DNA from 2 places in the Ectobacillus polymachus genome. Region 2 is predicted to be linked to the other one. Evidence: predicted binding sites of a transcription regulator. Region 2 holds the regulator's gene; the other holds the start of a gene.
The links. Region 2 encodes NrdR, which represses ribonucleotide reductase genes. Its sites were predicted from a motif close to AACACNATATATNGTGTT; they were not measured.
Positions count from the first base shown of each region.

Region 1 (8,694 bases), on a different contig from region 2:
AAGTGATTGCTTTAAACGCGTTTCTGCCTTACCTGACAGCAACATGGTAATTGATTTCTTCCGAAACAAGTTCATATATCATAACTCCTTATTAAATAGTTAAGATGCATACTATGCAAAAAGTTTAGAATTTACAGAAAATTTAAAATATAAAAATATTCATATGAATTATTTTACAATACTATCACTCCTATGTAAAGATATAATCTTTATACAAAATATTCCTAGACACACAAGAAAAAGACTATCATGACTGATAGTCTTTCATTCTTTCATTTTCACTCCACTGATTTTCCTTGTAATTGCTTGAATGAGACGGATCAACTGTTATCATCAATTCTAGCTTAACTATGCAAATTACTACTATTTCATACTTGATATTCCTATATTAGTAAAAGTTATTACTTTGCTTAATAATCTTATCGAAATGATTAGGTATAACTAATTGCTTGACTGCCCATTTGTACCCATGCCTGTTCGAATGCTTGCCGTGATACCGCTGTTTTGGGACCGTCTGCAAGAGGGTCATTAATATATACATATTGTTCATCATAGCCTACGATTACAACGCTATGTTCACTGTACGTAATTTTGACATCACCATCATTTGTATTCCAAGTGGTAAATTCATCATCACTTAGCGGCGCAAAGGTACTATTCGTAATAACCCAAACTGGCGCTCCCTTGTCTATATACGTATATAATTCCTTCACATCTTTTCCTGTCAAATCAACCGCACGTGATGGCAAATATTGTTGTGCCAATTGGAATATAGGTCCATGATAGACGCCATAGCCTGAGTTATCTAAAGAATATATATCTCCAACAAACCCATCATTAGGATTCCCGCGCACATCATCATTATCCATAAAAGGAACGGTTGGAATCTCTTTGGCAAGCGTCATTTTATCTACAGATACACCTGCTGATTGGAGAAGCATCGCTAGACTCGTCACCTCGCAGCCGCGCTCAAGTTCTGGCAATTGCTGAATAAACGGAACATTGCTCACCATTGAGCTTGTTTGGGCGTCTGTTACCGTAGACTGCTTCATTTCCGTGACCGGTTGATTCTCGGTAGCTGGTACTCCTTCTTTATTCTCTGATGCCTGTACCACGTCCTTATTCTCTGGTGCTGTCGTTTCTTTTGGATGGCTTACTGCTTGTGCCTGATTGGTAGCTATCTTTTTTAAAGATAAGTCATGATATATATATACGCCTGCTGAAATAAGCAGAATAATTAAGAATCCGATACTATATAGGAACCGATGAGAACGCATAGCTTCTGTCACTTCCTTATCATTACGATATTCTGTTACATCTATATTTTCAAATAATCAGCTTAATTTTTGCTTAAAAAATGCAAAAAAGAAGGAAACAATCGACTTCCAATTGTTTCCTTCTTCTAAATCGGCTCATAGCTTATTGCTTGGCTCCCCATTTGCACCCATGCCTGTTCAAAGCTTTGCCGAGGCACAATCGTTCTTGGTGAATCCGCAAGCGGGTCATTTATGTATACATTCTGTTCGTCATAGCCTACAATTACAACACTATGCTCATAATATGTAATTTTAATTGTTCCAGAGCTCGTATCCCATGTTTCAAATTGATTATCATTCAGCGGTGAGAATGTTGTATTGGTAATTACCAGTACAGGTACTCCTTGATCAAGCATATTATAGATTTTTTTTATATCTTGTCCTGTTAAATCTATGGCTGGCCGCGGTAAGTATTTTTTTGCTAATTGGAAAAGTGGACCATGATAGACACCAAGCCCTGCTTTCGTATGAGAATAAATATCCCCGACAAATCCTTCACTTGGATTCCCATAGTGATTTCCTTGATGAAACGGAACTTTCGGAATTTCATTTGCTAATGTCATTTTATCAACTGAAACTCCCGAGGATTGAATCAACATCGCAAGACTCGTTACCTCACAGCCACGTTCTAGCTCAGGAAGCTGCTTTATAAATGGAACGGTATCTACGAATGCCCGCTTCGATATAGAAATCGGCTCATTCTTTAAAACGGGCTGGCTTTGCGTTGGAGTGCTAATCTCTTGTTTGACATCTTGCTTTTCTTGCTTGGCATCTACGATTTTAGGAAAATGTAGTTGTAAATGGATAGTAGGAATCTGAGGTAATGATCTGCTAAACAATACGAGGAAAGCAGCCATCACCATACTACTTATATAATGGATTGTACGCATTCAAGATACCCTTTCCTATAAGACGGTTTCTGCAATGATTAGAACGAATTTTTTTTAGGCATTTCTTCGTAGGAGACTGGCTAAAGTACTTCTCCCTATTCTTCATTCTATAGCAATAATGAATGGAAAAGGTATTATATTTCATTATATCACAAAAAATTCCTTTTTCCGGTCATCTAAACGTTATCTCGATTTGAATAATCTCGGATCTGCTGCCGAGCCGCAAAGGTGGACCCCAAAATCCAAAGCCAGATGAAACAATGGCATGGAAGGTGTCCCGCTTGAGAAAGCCCCAGTCTAATTCAAAGACTCTTTGTGTGATTAGATGATTTGGCGCCATTTGTCCTCTATGCGTATGTCCAGATAATAATACATCCACCCCTGCTGCTTGTGCTTGCTTCAGTTCAGCTGGTTGATGATCCATAGCGATAATGGGGAGAGATTTATCTAGAGAACGCATGATTTCTTCAAAGCTTTGGCGATTTCGGTCTGTTTTATCTTTTCTACCCACAAGTAAAAAGCTATCATCAATTCGTACAACTTCATCGAGTAAGATGTGTACCCCAATGTTCTTCATTTCTTGTAAAAACACTGGAATCTCCCCGCCATAGTATTCATGATTGCCTAAAACTCCATATATACCAAGGGGTGCATGCATCTGTTTCATCACTTGTCCCATATTCCTTTTTATAAAATACGTTGGACGATCATCAATAATATCGCCAGGTAACAAAATGATGTCTGGTTTCATTTTATTTACATGCTGTACCAATCGTTTCAGATGAGCTATGCCCGACAATTGACCAAAATGCATATCGGAAGCCATTGCAATTCGTAAAGATGTACGGTTCGTTACTTGCTTTGGAATATGTACCTCATAGGTTCGAATAATCGGACTATACGCATTCCACGTTCCATAGGCAAAAATAATAATAAATGCAAGAATCGTTACGATGCCTGACCAAAAAACAGCCTGCTCCTTTGAGAAAGACAGCAAACGTAAGAAAAATACAATTCCATCTGCGATTGGTAATAGCAATACTGCATATTGTAAAATGGCGAACCAATACGAACCAATAACGCGAAAGACAGGTACAAATCGTCCTAACCAAAAGGAACAAGAGAGAACTGCCAGGACAATCGGATATCCTGCCCAGTATGGCAAGGAAAACGTTGTATGTAACCAAGCCCATCCGTTCCATCCTATATAAAATGTAAGCAGTATATATAAAACAATCATACCTATTGTATGCACAAATTGACGCACTCGCATATCATGCTTCCCTCCTCTAATGTGAACAATATACCATACAATGAATGATAGCGAGACTTTCACGTTCTCATATGATAACCTCCTTTCATGTTATCCCCAACTTATCGCTGACTTATAAAGTTAGCCCGACCCCACTTAGGAGCACATAAAAAAACGATCGCAAGATACGATCGTTTCATCTTATAACCTTATATGTGTAAAGCTATCAGGCATGAGATATTCAGCAAATAGATTTTGTTAAAAAAATAGAATTATTGCTGTGTTGTAGAAGGTTGGCTTTGCGTGCTGTCATTGTTTTGTGAATTTCCATTCGGATTCTTAAACTGTCCGCCTCTTGCTCCTGCATGTTGCGAAAAAGCTGGTTTTTGATTTTGTTTCACAACTAAATATCCTACCCCAATCGCTGACAATGCGCTAAACACCATGCTAACAGTAAGTAAAATTACCATCAATTTTTGTTTCTCCATCATAATACCTCCTCATTCTTACTGGAACATGTTTATTATGAGAAGGATAGCTTAATTTTCCCTTAACTTATTTCTGTCCTTATATTTTATATTTTGGCTCTGTTAAATTCGCTTGTTGATTTCCGCTCCAGGTGCGAGCTTTCCGCGGGCGGCTCGGGAGCCTCCCCGGCACTATGCGCCTGCGGGGTCTCCCTTAACCCGTTTTTCCCGCAGGAGTCTCGCACCTTCCGCTCCAATCAACATCATGGCAAAATCAACAACAAGCTTTAACATAGCCTATATTTTAAATGCGAAAAGGCCCTAGAAGGAGATCCTTCTAGGGCCTTTTCATAATTTTGAATTATAATCCACATTTTAGCTGTACGCCGCAGTTGTTGCACGTGTTACAGCCGCCGATTTCTTTTACTTCTCCTTTGAGGCAGACAGGACAAGTATCCCCTACTTCAGAACCGATTACGTTCGTGGAACGTAGTTCATTGATCGTATCTACGAGCACTACCTTGTTCTCTTTTGTACTCGTTTCGTGTTCATGATGATGATGATCCATTTCATTTTCTTCTGCTTTCAAGGTTAACACTTGGCTGTCACGGCTACCATCTACATACACCGTACCGCCCTTTGCTCCGCCTCTATACAAGCGTTCGTACACCTTTTCTACTTGATTTACTGAGTATCCTTTCGGAGCATTTACAGTTTTACTAATGGAACTATCTACCCAACGCTGAATAATACACTGAACATCCGCATGAGCTTCCGGAGACAATTCCATTGCTGAAATGAACCATTTTGGAAGCTGATTTGGATCCGCTTCTGGATGCTGATCTAAATATTCCTGCACAATATCCGCTTTCACTTCAATAAACTTACCTAATCGTCCGCTGCGGAAGTATACGAATGAGAAGTAAGGCTCAAGTCCAGTTGAAACGCCGACCATCGTTCCCGTGCTGCCGGTTGGCGCAACAGTTAACAGGTGGGAATTACGAATACCATATTGTAAAATGCTTTCGCGAATATCCTCTGGCATATTTTTCATATATCCTGTATTGATAAACTTTCTACGCAATTCTTGTGTTTCTTCATCCGTTGAGCCAATCAAGAACGGGAAGCTTCCCTTTTCCTTTGCTAACTCTACAGATGTACGATAAGCCGTCGTTGCAATTGTTTCGAATACTTTATCAACAAGTTGGTTGCCTTCCTCAGATCCGTATTCTGTTTCACAATAGATTAATAAATCATGTAGTCCCATAACACCTAGACCAACACGTCGTTCCCCTAATGCTTGTTTTTTATTTTCTTCTAAGAAATAAGGAGTTGCATCGATTACGTTATCTTGCATACGTACGCCGATTTCTACCGTTTTCTGTAATTTAGCAAAATCAACCGTTTTATTCTTTTTATCAGCCATGGCAGCTAGATTTACGGCAGCTAGATTACATACGGAAAACGGAGCAAGCGGCTGCTCTCCGCATGGATTCGTTGCGACAACCTGCTGACCGTATGCCTTAGCATTAGTCATATCGTTAGCATTATCGATAAAGAAAATACCAGGCTCTGCTGAATACGTCGCACATATATTGATTAAATTCCATAGCTCTTTCGCACGAATTTGACGATAAACACGAACCTGATGGCCAAGCTTTTCCCATTCACGAACATCACCAATTTTATGCCACTGTGCATTGTACAATTCCATTTCTTCTTGGTTGTAGCTTTCGGTAGCTGGGAATCGAAGTTCATAGCTTTCATCGTTTTCAGCAGCTTCCATAAATTCCTTCGTCAAGCAAACGGAAATATTTGCACCTGTTAAAAATTCAGGATGATGGACGCTATAATTGCCACCCGTACGTAGCTTTTCTTCCGCTTCCTTGCGAATGCTTTCGCTAAATCCATGTTTAAAGGCTACAATACCTTCATACATCTCTTTCTCTTGCTCCGTAAGCGGCGTGAATTTCAATTTTTCACTCGCATACTTCTTAATCATTTCATCGTTCGTATTTTCGATTAAATAGCGAAGGATACGCGGATTTTGCATCTTAGAGATAATAAATTCGATGATATCTGGATGCCAGTCTGCTAGCATAATCATTTGCGCGCCGCGTCTACTTCCCCCTTGTTCTACAAGATGCGTCAGCTTTGCAATATCATCAAGCCATGAAACAGATCCGGATGACTTTCCGTTTACCCCTTTTGCCAATGTATTTCTTGGACGAAGCGTCGAACCATTTGTTCCGACCCCGCCGCCACGGCTCATAATTTCCATCACTTGCTTGCGATGCTCGGAAATGCCTTCTCTCGAATCCGGTACAAACGGCATCACATAACAGTTAAAATATGTAACATCCGTATCTGCGCCTGCTCCGTACAGTACCCGTCCAGCAGGAATAAAGTTCAAATCTGCTAATTCTTTATTAAAGGAATCGAACCATTTTTTACGATTTTCTTCCGTCTCTTCTACCGCAGAAAGACCTGCTGCATTTCGTTTTGCAATTTGCTCATAATATATTTCAAGAGGTTTCTCAATTACATCTAAAGATCGAGTAATGATACCCGTTTCAATCTCTTCAGGCTTTGTAAGCACACCGCGATATTCCTCTTCAATCCAAACGCTTGCCTTCTTGTTTTCCCAATCTATATTTTTAATAAAACCAAGGCCTCTTGCTGGAAAGGTAGGATCTTCTTTTATGGTTAATACAACAAAGTCCCCAGCTGCTAGTGTTACTTTTTCAGTATCTTTAAAAGAATAACGGTCAATCATTACAAGTCTAGATACCCCTTTATGGGTAAGGTTCATATCTGATGTAATGGGATGAACTTGAGGAAATAAAGAAATATCTTTATTTAATCTGTCAACGTTAATTGTCATTTCTTCTTTAGATAAAACAGGCATCATTACCTCTCCTTTGATTCTCAATTCTCTATTTTTTCTTTCCTAACTTATATATTCGTTTTTTAAAATGCATTCTAAACTTATCACACATAGTCCCTAATATCAATATACAGTAGCTAAAACATTTTTTATTACGATATATAGTGTATTTTCTATGTAATATAAGTTAAATGTGGTATACGTACGTTTTTTAAGAGGAAACGTATGGAGGGATACTTTGAGGATTCTGAATGCGAAACCTTCTGTTTTTGCAAAAGCACTCTTGAAAATACCCACAATAAAACGGACTCGCCGCAAGCAGCAAGTCCGTATAGTATCAGTTTAACCACCAAACTATGTATTGGTGGAGACGGTGGGAGTCGAACCCACGTCCAGAAATATCGTCACTTAAGCTTCTACGAGTGTAGTCGACATATTGGCGCTTCGCGAACTCTTTTGCCTATCGACAGGCGGCAGGGCTCGCTAGTCTGGTTGTTCTCTTCCTTTGCCCTCAGACGGTGGGCGCCGGCGTAGTCTGCTTAGAGTGAGCCCCTTACCCTACCACACAGACAATGGAGGGAGGAGCAGCTGCGTTTATTAGGCAGCTAAAGCTAAATTATTTTTGCCAGTTATAGGCGTTGACGTTTTTACGAGGCCGATCCCCTCGACTCGCAACCTAAGCTCGAACTACCCCTGTCGAATCCGTAACGTCCCCATTATAAAAGGGAGCCTTACGAGAAAGTGTAGCTTTATGAGCTATTTTTCAAAGTTCAGCTGTTTGGTACATTTCATATTATAGCCTATGATTGTTACGGACGCAATTGTAAAATACTGTATTAGATTTTTTGACGCTCGCGGAATGCTCGTTCCACTTCACGTTTTGCTTCTTTCTTCTTTATATCCTCACGTTTGTCGTAGTTTTTCTTCCCTTTTCCAAGTCCAAGACTAATCTTAGCGTAGCCGTTTTTCAAAAAGATTTTTAGCGGCACTAATGTGTATCCAACTTCTTTTGTGTCACCCATAAGCTTGGCAATTTCTTTTTTATGTAAAAGCAGCTTTCGCGGACGAAGTGGATCGTGGTTAAAACGATTTCCTTGTTCGTATGGGCTAATATGCATGCTGTACACCCACACTTCTCCGTTTTGCACACGCGCATAGGAATCCTTTAGATTCACACGGCCAGCACGAATCGATTTAATTTCGGTTCCTTGAAGGACGAGACCGGCTTCATATGTTTCTTCAATGAAATAATCATGGAATCCTTTTTTGTTTTGTGCGACTGTTTTTCCGTATCCTTTTGGCATGAGGTTATCCCTCCTTTATTCATCCTATTTTAACAAAAACAACGCTTATTCACAATGTAACAATACGTTTTCACAAAAATGAAAAAAAGGTCTTTACCAAACTAATAATATTAGTTAAAATACTAATTAGATTAGAATATAAGCAAGGAGGGGTTACATGCGTCTTATACAAAACGGGTATTTATACCAACTTATTTTTTTGCCGAATGTATTTCCTGTGAATTGCTATCTTATAGAAGAAGATAAGGAGTTAACGTTAATTGATGCAGCCTTATCATACAGTCATAAAGCTATTTTACAAGCTGCTTCAACCATTGGTAAGCCAATTACACGTATTGTTTTAACCCATGCTCACGAAGACCATGTTGGATCGCTTGATGTACTAAAAAAAGCACTTCCCAATGCAAAGGTATATATTTCAAAGCGAGATGCGAGACTAATGGAAAATGATCGATCTCTTGATGAACATGAGCCGCAAACACCAATTAAAGGGGGAGTACCAAAGTCTCTGCAAACTCGTCCAGATATTCTCCTGCAGGATGGGGATCGTATTGGCTCTTTAATCGCAATCGCTGCGC
Region 1 is NZ_JBLREB010000002.1:595,111-603,804, reverse strand. It holds gene ACM5BR_RS13540 (amino acid permease) at 1-75, opposite strand, end outside; gene ACM5BR_RS13535 (C39 family peptidase) at 432-1,277, opposite strand; gene ACM5BR_RS13530 (C39 family peptidase) at 1,403-2,206, opposite strand; gene ACM5BR_RS13525 (metallophosphoesterase) at 2,379-3,479, opposite strand; gene ACM5BR_RS13520 (hypothetical protein) at 3,731-3,946, opposite strand; gene ACM5BR_RS13515 (vitamin B12-dependent ribonucleotide reductase) at 4,287-6,833, opposite strand; RNA gene ssrA (transfer-messenger RNA) at 7,175-7,527, opposite strand; gene smpB (SsrA-binding protein SmpB) at 7,649-8,116, opposite strand; gene ACM5BR_RS13500 (MBL fold metallo-hydrolase) at 8,274-8,694, shown strand, end outside.
Region 1: a site for NrdR is predicted at 6,964-6,981, ahead of ACM5BR_RS13515 (vitamin B12-dependent ribonucleotide reductase). Genes of this name have one in related genera too.

Region 2 (8,694 bases):
CATATGATGCGGACAGTTCATTGGACGGAGCACCAATTGTTCATTGTCCATATCCATTGGAGGGAACATATCATCCCGGTAGTGATCCCAGTGACCAGATGTTTTATACAAATCTACACTACCCATAATTGGCGTATAAACATGATCGTATCCAAGACTAACTTCCTTATCAACAATGTAACGTTCTACAATACGACGGATTGTTGCACCCTTTGGAAGCCAAAGCGGTAAACCTTGTCCAACCTGCTGTGAATTTGTAAATAGCTTTAATTCTTTTCCAAGCTTGCGATGGTCACGTTCTTTCGCTTCTTCTAAGAAGTGTAAATGCTGTTCAAGCTCTTCTTTTTTTGCAAAGGCAGTTCCATAGATACGTTGAAGCATTTTGTTATTGCTATCTCCGCGCCAATATGCACCTGCAACACTTAATAATTTAAAGGATTTAATTTTTCCTGTTGATGGAAGATGGATACCACGGCATAAGTCAAAGAACTCGCCTTGCTCATAAATCGAAATAGTTTCACCAACAGGCAAGTCGCGAATGAGCTCAAGCTTTAATTCATCGCCAATTTCTTCATAACGAGCAAGAGCTTCCTCTCTGCTAACTTCCTTTCGAACGATTTCTATATTTTCTTTCACGATACGTTCCATTTCTTTCTCAATTTTCGGTAAGTCCTCAACTGAGATTGCTTCCGGAATATCAATATCATAGTAAAAACCATTTTCAATTACTGGTCCAATGCCTAATTTTACATCTGGATACAAACGTTTTAGCGCTTGCGCTAATAAATGGGCAGTGGAGTGACGAAGTATTTCTACACCCTCCGCTGAATCAAGCGTAATGATGGAAATCGATCCATCCTCTTTAATCGGCGTACGTAAATCCAATAATTTTTCATTCAATTTACCGGCAACAGCCTTCTTCTTCAATCCTGGACTAATAGAAAAAGCAATATCTTCAGTAGTTATTCCTTGTGGGAACTCCTTTACAGCTCCATCTGGAAACGTAATATGTAGTACTTCAGACACTTTGATTCACTCCTTTTGTAATAAATAAAAAACACCCATCCCTAAAAAGGGACGAGTGTTGAATTCGTGGTTCCACCCTTGTTTCAAAGGAAATGCCTTCCTTTTCTCAAGAAACGATAACGGATCGCGCCGTCAGCAACTACTAAGATTCACTGCTGAGGTTCAGAGGTGGTAAGTCGCTTTTTCGTATTAGGAAGCTTACAGCCAAAAGGGCTTCCCTCTCTGGTAATCGTAAAAAGAACTCATATCCTCATCATAACCTATATAAGAAATATTATATGGTTGTTATTATAGACGTATTCTAACATAAAATCAATATGGCCATCTTCAATTTACAAATTCTCTCTTCGTTTTTCAAATTCACATAGGGAGTATAGTTTAACACGTTCTTGAAATACATTCCGAATCGTAACAATCATCGTATCATCTTCATGTGCAGTATAGATGTGAATATCCCTCGGAGCTATGGACAAAAGCGGTGCAATAACATGACGATCTACATACTCATCTTGCTGTAATCCTCTTTCATCCATATAGTTATACAATGTTTCTTGTGAAATGCGGGATCCTGTTTCATCGTAGAAGTAGACATGATCACGAAAAACAATATGTAAAGACGATAGAAGTGCCTCTCTTGCACTGACTTGCTGACGCAACATTTCAATGAATGCTTGATAGTCCTGTTCTAGCTTGTATTCGTCAATAGCAAGCTCAATCAATTGATTAATATACATCATATAAGGTCGTAATCGAAATCGGACGTAGGCTTCAAAGGAAAAAGAAAGATTATGCTGAATTGTACTTCGTAATGACGCGACAATAAACTGCTTCCTTGAAAAATCTAATCTAGAACGTGGAATATCCGTTCGTTCCCCGCAAAGAATAGAATAAGCAATATGTATGATTTCACGATGCTCCTGTGAGTCGTGATAAAAAAACGAATTCATCAAGATGGATCTCATCCATTTTACTTCCTTAACTTTCAAAATAAATTGCGTAATTTCCGGAATGAGAACTTCTCTTATGTATGTATGCCCCGCTATCTTAATGATTAGTTTACTGTGCTCTAGCAGGACGGTTGACTCTTCTTCTTTCCTTCCGCTAGCCTTTTTCAGACGCTCGTACAAATAATAAGCGTCTTGCTCATCTTCAAAACTAATTTCAATCACAATCGTCCCCTCCTTAACACTCCTATCTGTTCTTATATATATTAGATAGCGGTGCAAAACATGTTCATTAAGAAGGGGACTAGATAAAAAAAGAGAATAAGGATTCCCCTTATTCTCATGCTTGACGTCTATTCGTTCCTTTGACTTCAATTGGTTTTGCCAAATAGCGAATCCGTTCCATAATACGTGCTGCCTTCATTTCTTCTTCTTCGCCGCGCTGGGTAAACGTGAGATGATGCTCAAGCAATTTAAAATCAAAGTTTGAAGTAAAAAAAGTAGGTAGGTTTTCCATCATTCGAAATTGTAAAATGGTTCCTAGTACTTCATCTCGTGCCCAGCTTGATATTGCCTCTGCTCCTATATCATCCATCATTAACACAGATGCATGCTTCACAGCTTCAATCTTTTGATTAAGCGTATTGTCGCCAATAGATCCTTTCATTTCTCGTAGAAATTCAGGGACATGAACGAGCATAGTGGAAATATTTCGCTGTGCAAGTTCATTCGCTATCACGCCTAATATATATGATTTTCCAACACCAAATCGACCGTATAAGTACAAGCCTTTCATCTTTTTTCCTGGCTCATACTGTTCAACGAAATCTTCAGCCTCATTTACGGCTTCCATTCTTCCCTCATCGTTATAGTCTAAGGATTCTTGCTTCGCTTCAAAAATATCCCGTGGCATATATAAGCTCTGAATGAGAGATTGTTGTTTTTTTCGTTCATCATACTGTATTTTTCGGGAACATCGCTCGTATTGTAAATCAATGGACTTTCCCGTAATAATAAGCTTGGGATGATAGCCTTTTAAAATATTTTTACATTCTTCAAGGCTTGGACATTCCTTACATTGCTTGCTTTGCTGTGTAAATTCATAGAGCTTAACTAAACTTCGCTCTACTGCATGTTCAGATAGCTCTTGTTCATACGCTGCTAGAAAGGTTTGTACCTCCCTATCTGCAAGAATCTCTTTTTTCATATTATCATAGCGATTTTTAAACGATTCTGTTTGTATCGTGTTTGAGAGATTGTTCTTTATATTTTGCAAATGGTTCCCTCCAAGATATTATTCCGTTCTCGTTTTCCTACCCATTTAAACGCTTTTGCATACGTTTTCGTCTCTCTTCAATTTTCTTTCGAAGAGCTTCTGTATCAATTTCCTTTTGTTCTTCGGAATCCTGTTTTTCTATATTTTGTTTTTCTTCGGCAAGCCAATCAGGAACAAGCTCTTTTCGGACTACTTTTTGCGCGGAACGTGTTTTCTTTTTTTGTTCTTTTGCCCCTTGTGCCCATTCACGATATTGACGTTGCTCTTGTATCGCAAGCGACATAGCGTCTCGTACCGTAGATATATGTTTTCTAGCCCAATGTGCAGCGATTTTTTCCACATAGCTTTTTTGTATTTTCATATCCATACGAAGCATGACGTAGTAGATCAGAACATTAATAACTCCAGGCGATAAGTTTTGATTGATCATAATATCTTCAATGATGCGCAAATCTGAGGCTGCTGGTAAAGCCCCGCCGGATAGCTCGGTAAGCAATTCCTTCGGAGATACTTCCTCTAGTACCTTTATTAACTGATCTTGCTTCGTTTGCGGAACTTTATCCCGCATCTCCTGTAAGGCAACCGGCTGTACTCTATCGCTGAGAACAGGCAGCTCATTACTGTGCTCATATTGATACCAATCACGTGCACACTTTCGCAGTAATTCGATGTCTATTTTGTCTTGTCCAATTATTAGGGCATCCATCACAACTTTCTTCATCGTTACATGATCAAGCTGATATACGTATGCCAATTTTAAAATCGTTTCCTGTACTTCCTCCGTAATAGCACGCCTTGGAATCATCGTATTACTAATCCCCTCTAAAAAGAGCGGAAAATCAAAAAAATCATTGAAAACCTGTGGTGAACCACTTGAAGCTCTGCCGATTGCCGGTTCCATATCGATTTGTTCTATCTCAGATTTATATTGCGTAAGTTGAGTTGGGGTAAACGATTGAAATATATCGTTGAAAGACTTGGTAATATCACTGTACTCGTGCTGATCCATTTCAGATTGAAAAAAATACTTTTTTGCCCAATTGTACTTTGTAATACCGAGACGATTATATAAAAAAATGTTCAGTACAATATCATCAAAAAATTGCTTAGGGGTAAGTGGAGCCTGCAATTCATATAAAAATGTACGCTCGTCACTCGTTTTTTTCATCAATACCTTCAAAAGCCCGATACCTTCTAATTTCATTCGTTCCTTGTGAATATCAGGTAAACTCATATGCATATTTAACATAAGCGAATGATGGGTTTGTTCCTGTAAAGGATCGAAATCTTGTTCAAGCTCTCCCCATAGTGTCATATACAGGCTAAACGCTTTGCTACCTATTAGAGGCTGATATAGCATGGTTAGAATCTTCCGATCATAGCTATGCAGCAGCCCTGATGTGTAGACTCGATATCGGTCAACTGGGAGCAAATCCATCCATGATTGTCTTTCCATGCCTGCAATTCCTTTCTACATGTATAATCCATCTGTTCCTGCCTTAAGCGGACATGATTGTTCCTATTATTTTCGTTCTTTGTGTAAAATATCTTTTAATTCGTCAATAAACACATTTAAGTCTTTAAACTGTCGGTACACAGATGCAAAACGGACGTATGAAACTTCATCAATATCTCGTAGTGCTTCCATAACCATTTCTCCAATTATTTCACTTTTCACTTCTGCTGAGCCTGCATTGCGGAGTTCACGTTCTACGGATTGCGTCACTTCTTCTAATTGCTTTAAAGAAACAGGACGCTTTTCACAGGCTTTAATTAATCCGCGTAAAATCTTTTCTTTGCTAAATTCTTCACGTGTACCTTCTTTTTTCACTACAATTAATGGAGTTTCCTCCACCTTTTCAAATGTAGTAAATCGATACAGACATTTCTCACACTCACGTCGTCTTCGAATCGAACGCCCCTCGTCAACAGGACGAGAATCCAATACTCTCGTGCCATTGTGAAAACAAGCTGGACAACGCATCCTCACCACTCCTATTATCATATATTCGCAAATATAATAGAAAAACAAAAACAAGTACTACAGTTGTGAAGCTAATCCCGTACCGATACAAGTAAGCTGCTTATCCAAACGTTCATACAATTCAATAATGTAACGTTGACTTTGGCCGAACAAGGAGAATGATGATTCCATTGAGACCATAAAATCAATTGCAGTTACATATGGCTGAACTGTTACAATGGTTGCTACAAGACTTGCCTTTTTCGGAGAAAGGATTGTCGCACTAATTTCCCCATGCTCACTTGAGATGAACGTAACCTCACATCCATCTGTATGACGTAACAGCTCCTCTACTACCTTCATAGCTTGCTGTTTATTCGTTTTATAATAACGACTGCGTAATTGTTCATTACTATGCATTTCTGTTGTTTCTGCAATTGTGCTTAGCATTGGTTTTACTTTACTAATAAAGCTCATGTAAAACTCCCCCTGTAGTACAATCCTAAACCATAAATGGAATTAGTTCGTATACATTTATATCGTTACCTGGCATAATCATAGCGAATACAGTGCTGCTTTTGCTCAGTGAAAGTATAATCGTAACCTGTTTCATGCTTTCTTATCGTAAAAAAATAAAAAGAGGTGTATAATACACCTCTTTTTATTTTAAAGCAATACTCTTATTTTTTAAAGAGCTTTTACTTCACGTTGTTTTATTTCAAAGTTTCCAGTTCAATCATTTTTTTCTATAGATCATACGATTTTCATTCTAAATACACCAAAATAGACCGCTGCAAAAATGACGGATATCCCAACATTTTTGTAGCGGTCTACTTATTTGAAAAGACATGTAACAAGAGTCTTTATCATTCTATATGTTTCAAATATGTTGAACGTTTTGCATTACTTCAAGTTTACCTGCAACAATTCCTACTAAGTCTACAACGCGGCGTGAGTAGCCCCATTCATTATCGTACCAAGCTAAAACCTTTACTTTACGGTCACCCATTACAATTGTAGATAAACCATCAATGATGGATGAATGTGTATTTGTATTAAAATCTACAGATACAAGTGGTTCATCACAATAAGAAACAATCCCCTTTAAAGAGCCTTGTGACGCTTTAATAAATGCTTGATTCACTTGTTCTACTGTTACATCTTGATTCAAATCAACAACAAGATCTATTAGCGATACGTTTGGAGTCGGTACTCGAAGTGCCATTCCGTGTAATCTTCCTTTTAAATGCGGCAGAACCTTAGCCAATGCTTTTGCAGCACCTGTTGTTGTTGGAATAATAGACTGTGCACAAGCACGAGCTCTTCGCAAATCTTTGTGTGGATTGTCGATATTTTTTTGGTCATTTGTATATGAATGAATCGTTGTCATTAAGCCATTATCAATACCAAATTCTTTGTCAAGTACCTTAACAACCGGTGCTAGGCAATTTGTCGTACATGAGGCATTGGAAATGACATCATGTTTTGATAGATCAAGAGTATCTTCATTAACCCCTACAACGATTGTTACGTCTTCTTCTTTACCTGGTGCTGTTAAAACTACTTTTTTCGCTCCTGCTTCTAAATGAAGGGCTGCTTTTTCCCTAGCATTGAATTTACCGGTAGCTTCGATTACGATATCAACGCCTAGATCCTTCCATGGAAGTTCTTGTGGATTACGGTTGTTTAGAAGTTGAATGATTTTCCCGTCTACTACTAAGTGATCAGCAAGCGCTTCCACGGAACCGTCGAATCGACCATGAATCGTATCATATTTAATTAGATGTGCTAATGTTTCTGATGGATAGCTCGCATTGATCGCTACGATTTCGAATGCGCTTTCTTTAATGGCTTGACGAAATACCATTCTCCCAATTCGACCAAAACCGTTAATTGCCACACGAATCATTTATGTTATCCCCCTTGATTGAGTTATACTATTTACCCTTATTATCACTAATAGTATAGCACAAAATAGAGATAAAGCACTAAACATTTTCATTAAAAATAAAAAAATATCATTTTATAATACTCCATTGCTTTAATACTCGTAATAATTGTAACGTAGTCTCTTCTAATGTGCCATTATTATTAAGCATTGCGTCTGCAAGCTTTATTTTATCAACAAGAGGCATTTGAGATGCAATTCGCGCATCTGCTTCATCTTTCGTAAAACCATTTCGCTCCATGAGACGCTTTATTTGTGTCTTTTGATCCACATAGACAAGAAGTGTCTTTTGAACGATATAGGTAAGCTTACTTTCAAATAATAGCGGGATATCTAACACAACTGCAGCTTCGCCATTTCGAATATATTCCTCTTTCCTAGCATTCATTTCTGCACGTACTGCAGGATGCACAATTCCATTTAGAATAGCTCTTTTTTGTTCATCCTGAAAAATAATATCTCCTAATTTCTTTCGATTAATGGAACCATCCTCATACAATATGGCCTGTCCAAACGTTTTAACAATTTGATCATATGCGGGCTTTCCTTGTTCAACAACCTCTCTTGCAATAGCATCCGCATCAATTACCGGTATGTTCAGCTTGCGAAACATACTTGATACGGTACTCTTCCCACTTGCTATTCCTCCTGTCAATCCAATAATGATCGTCATAATCCTGCTCTCCTTCTATGTAAAAAGATTCTTCATTTCTATTTTCAAAACATGTTCCCTCAAGAAAACTTTTCCAATTTATATGTTACCTTACAGAGAAAATCGTGTAAACGCAAAAAAAGAGACCATTCCTTTAGAGAAATGATCCATTCCATCTATGAAACTTATTGTACTTACATTTTCCATATACCAATCATAATTAACAATACTCCTGGTAAAAACGTAAGCTGTTGTATCCACGTTGATTTTTGAAAACATTCCCCTAATTTCATACCAAAAAATAAAAAACTTCCGCTCATACATGCAACAAGTAAAGCCATCATCCAGGATGAATATCCTAACAGTGAGGCACCTATCCCTGCTCCAAACGAATCAATCGAAAGGGCAAGACCAAGTAATAGTGCCTCAATTGCAGAAATGGCACCTGACCGATCAAAATCTGCAACTGTCGGTTTTCTCAATATTTGTATGACGATACCAAGCAAAAGGATTTCAATATTCCATAGTGTTTTCTCATTCGGCTCCTGTTCTTCCTTGTGATCAGGACTGAAAAATTGATATAGCACCCATGAACCAATTCCAACAAGCACTAAACCTCCTATTTGCCGAGCAAGGATCGGGGAAAACATATGGATTAAAAAATCTCCAACCGCCATGCTTACAAACATAATAATGGCTGAACATAATGAAATAACAATAATGGATTTGAAAGGAATCATAACCTTTCTAAGCCCGTATGTTAATCCAACACTACAACTATCTAAGCTAAGCGTGAATGCTAAAAGAAATAGGGAGAAATAGCTCTGCATCGTTAGGCTCCTTTCCATATACATCATTTGTGTATGTATATGAAGAATACCTATC
Region 2 is NZ_JBLREB010000001.1:1,928,155-1,936,848, forward strand. It holds gene thrS (threonine--tRNA ligase) at 1-1,026, opposite strand, end outside; T-box leader at 1,071-1,292, opposite strand; gene ytxC (putative sporulation protein YtxC) at 1,359-2,195, opposite strand; gene dnaI (primosomal protein DnaI) at 2,311-3,246, opposite strand; gene ACM5BR_RS09925 (replication initiation and membrane attachment family protein) at 3,284-4,702, opposite strand; gene nrdR (transcriptional regulator NrdR) at 4,769-5,230, opposite strand; gene ACM5BR_RS09935 (cytosolic protein) at 5,288-5,686, opposite strand; gene ACM5BR_RS09940 (glyceraldehyde-3-phosphate dehydrogenase) at 6,090-7,118, opposite strand; gene coaE (dephospho-CoA kinase) at 7,228-7,830, opposite strand; gene ytaF (sporulation membrane protein YtaF) at 8,004-8,639, opposite strand.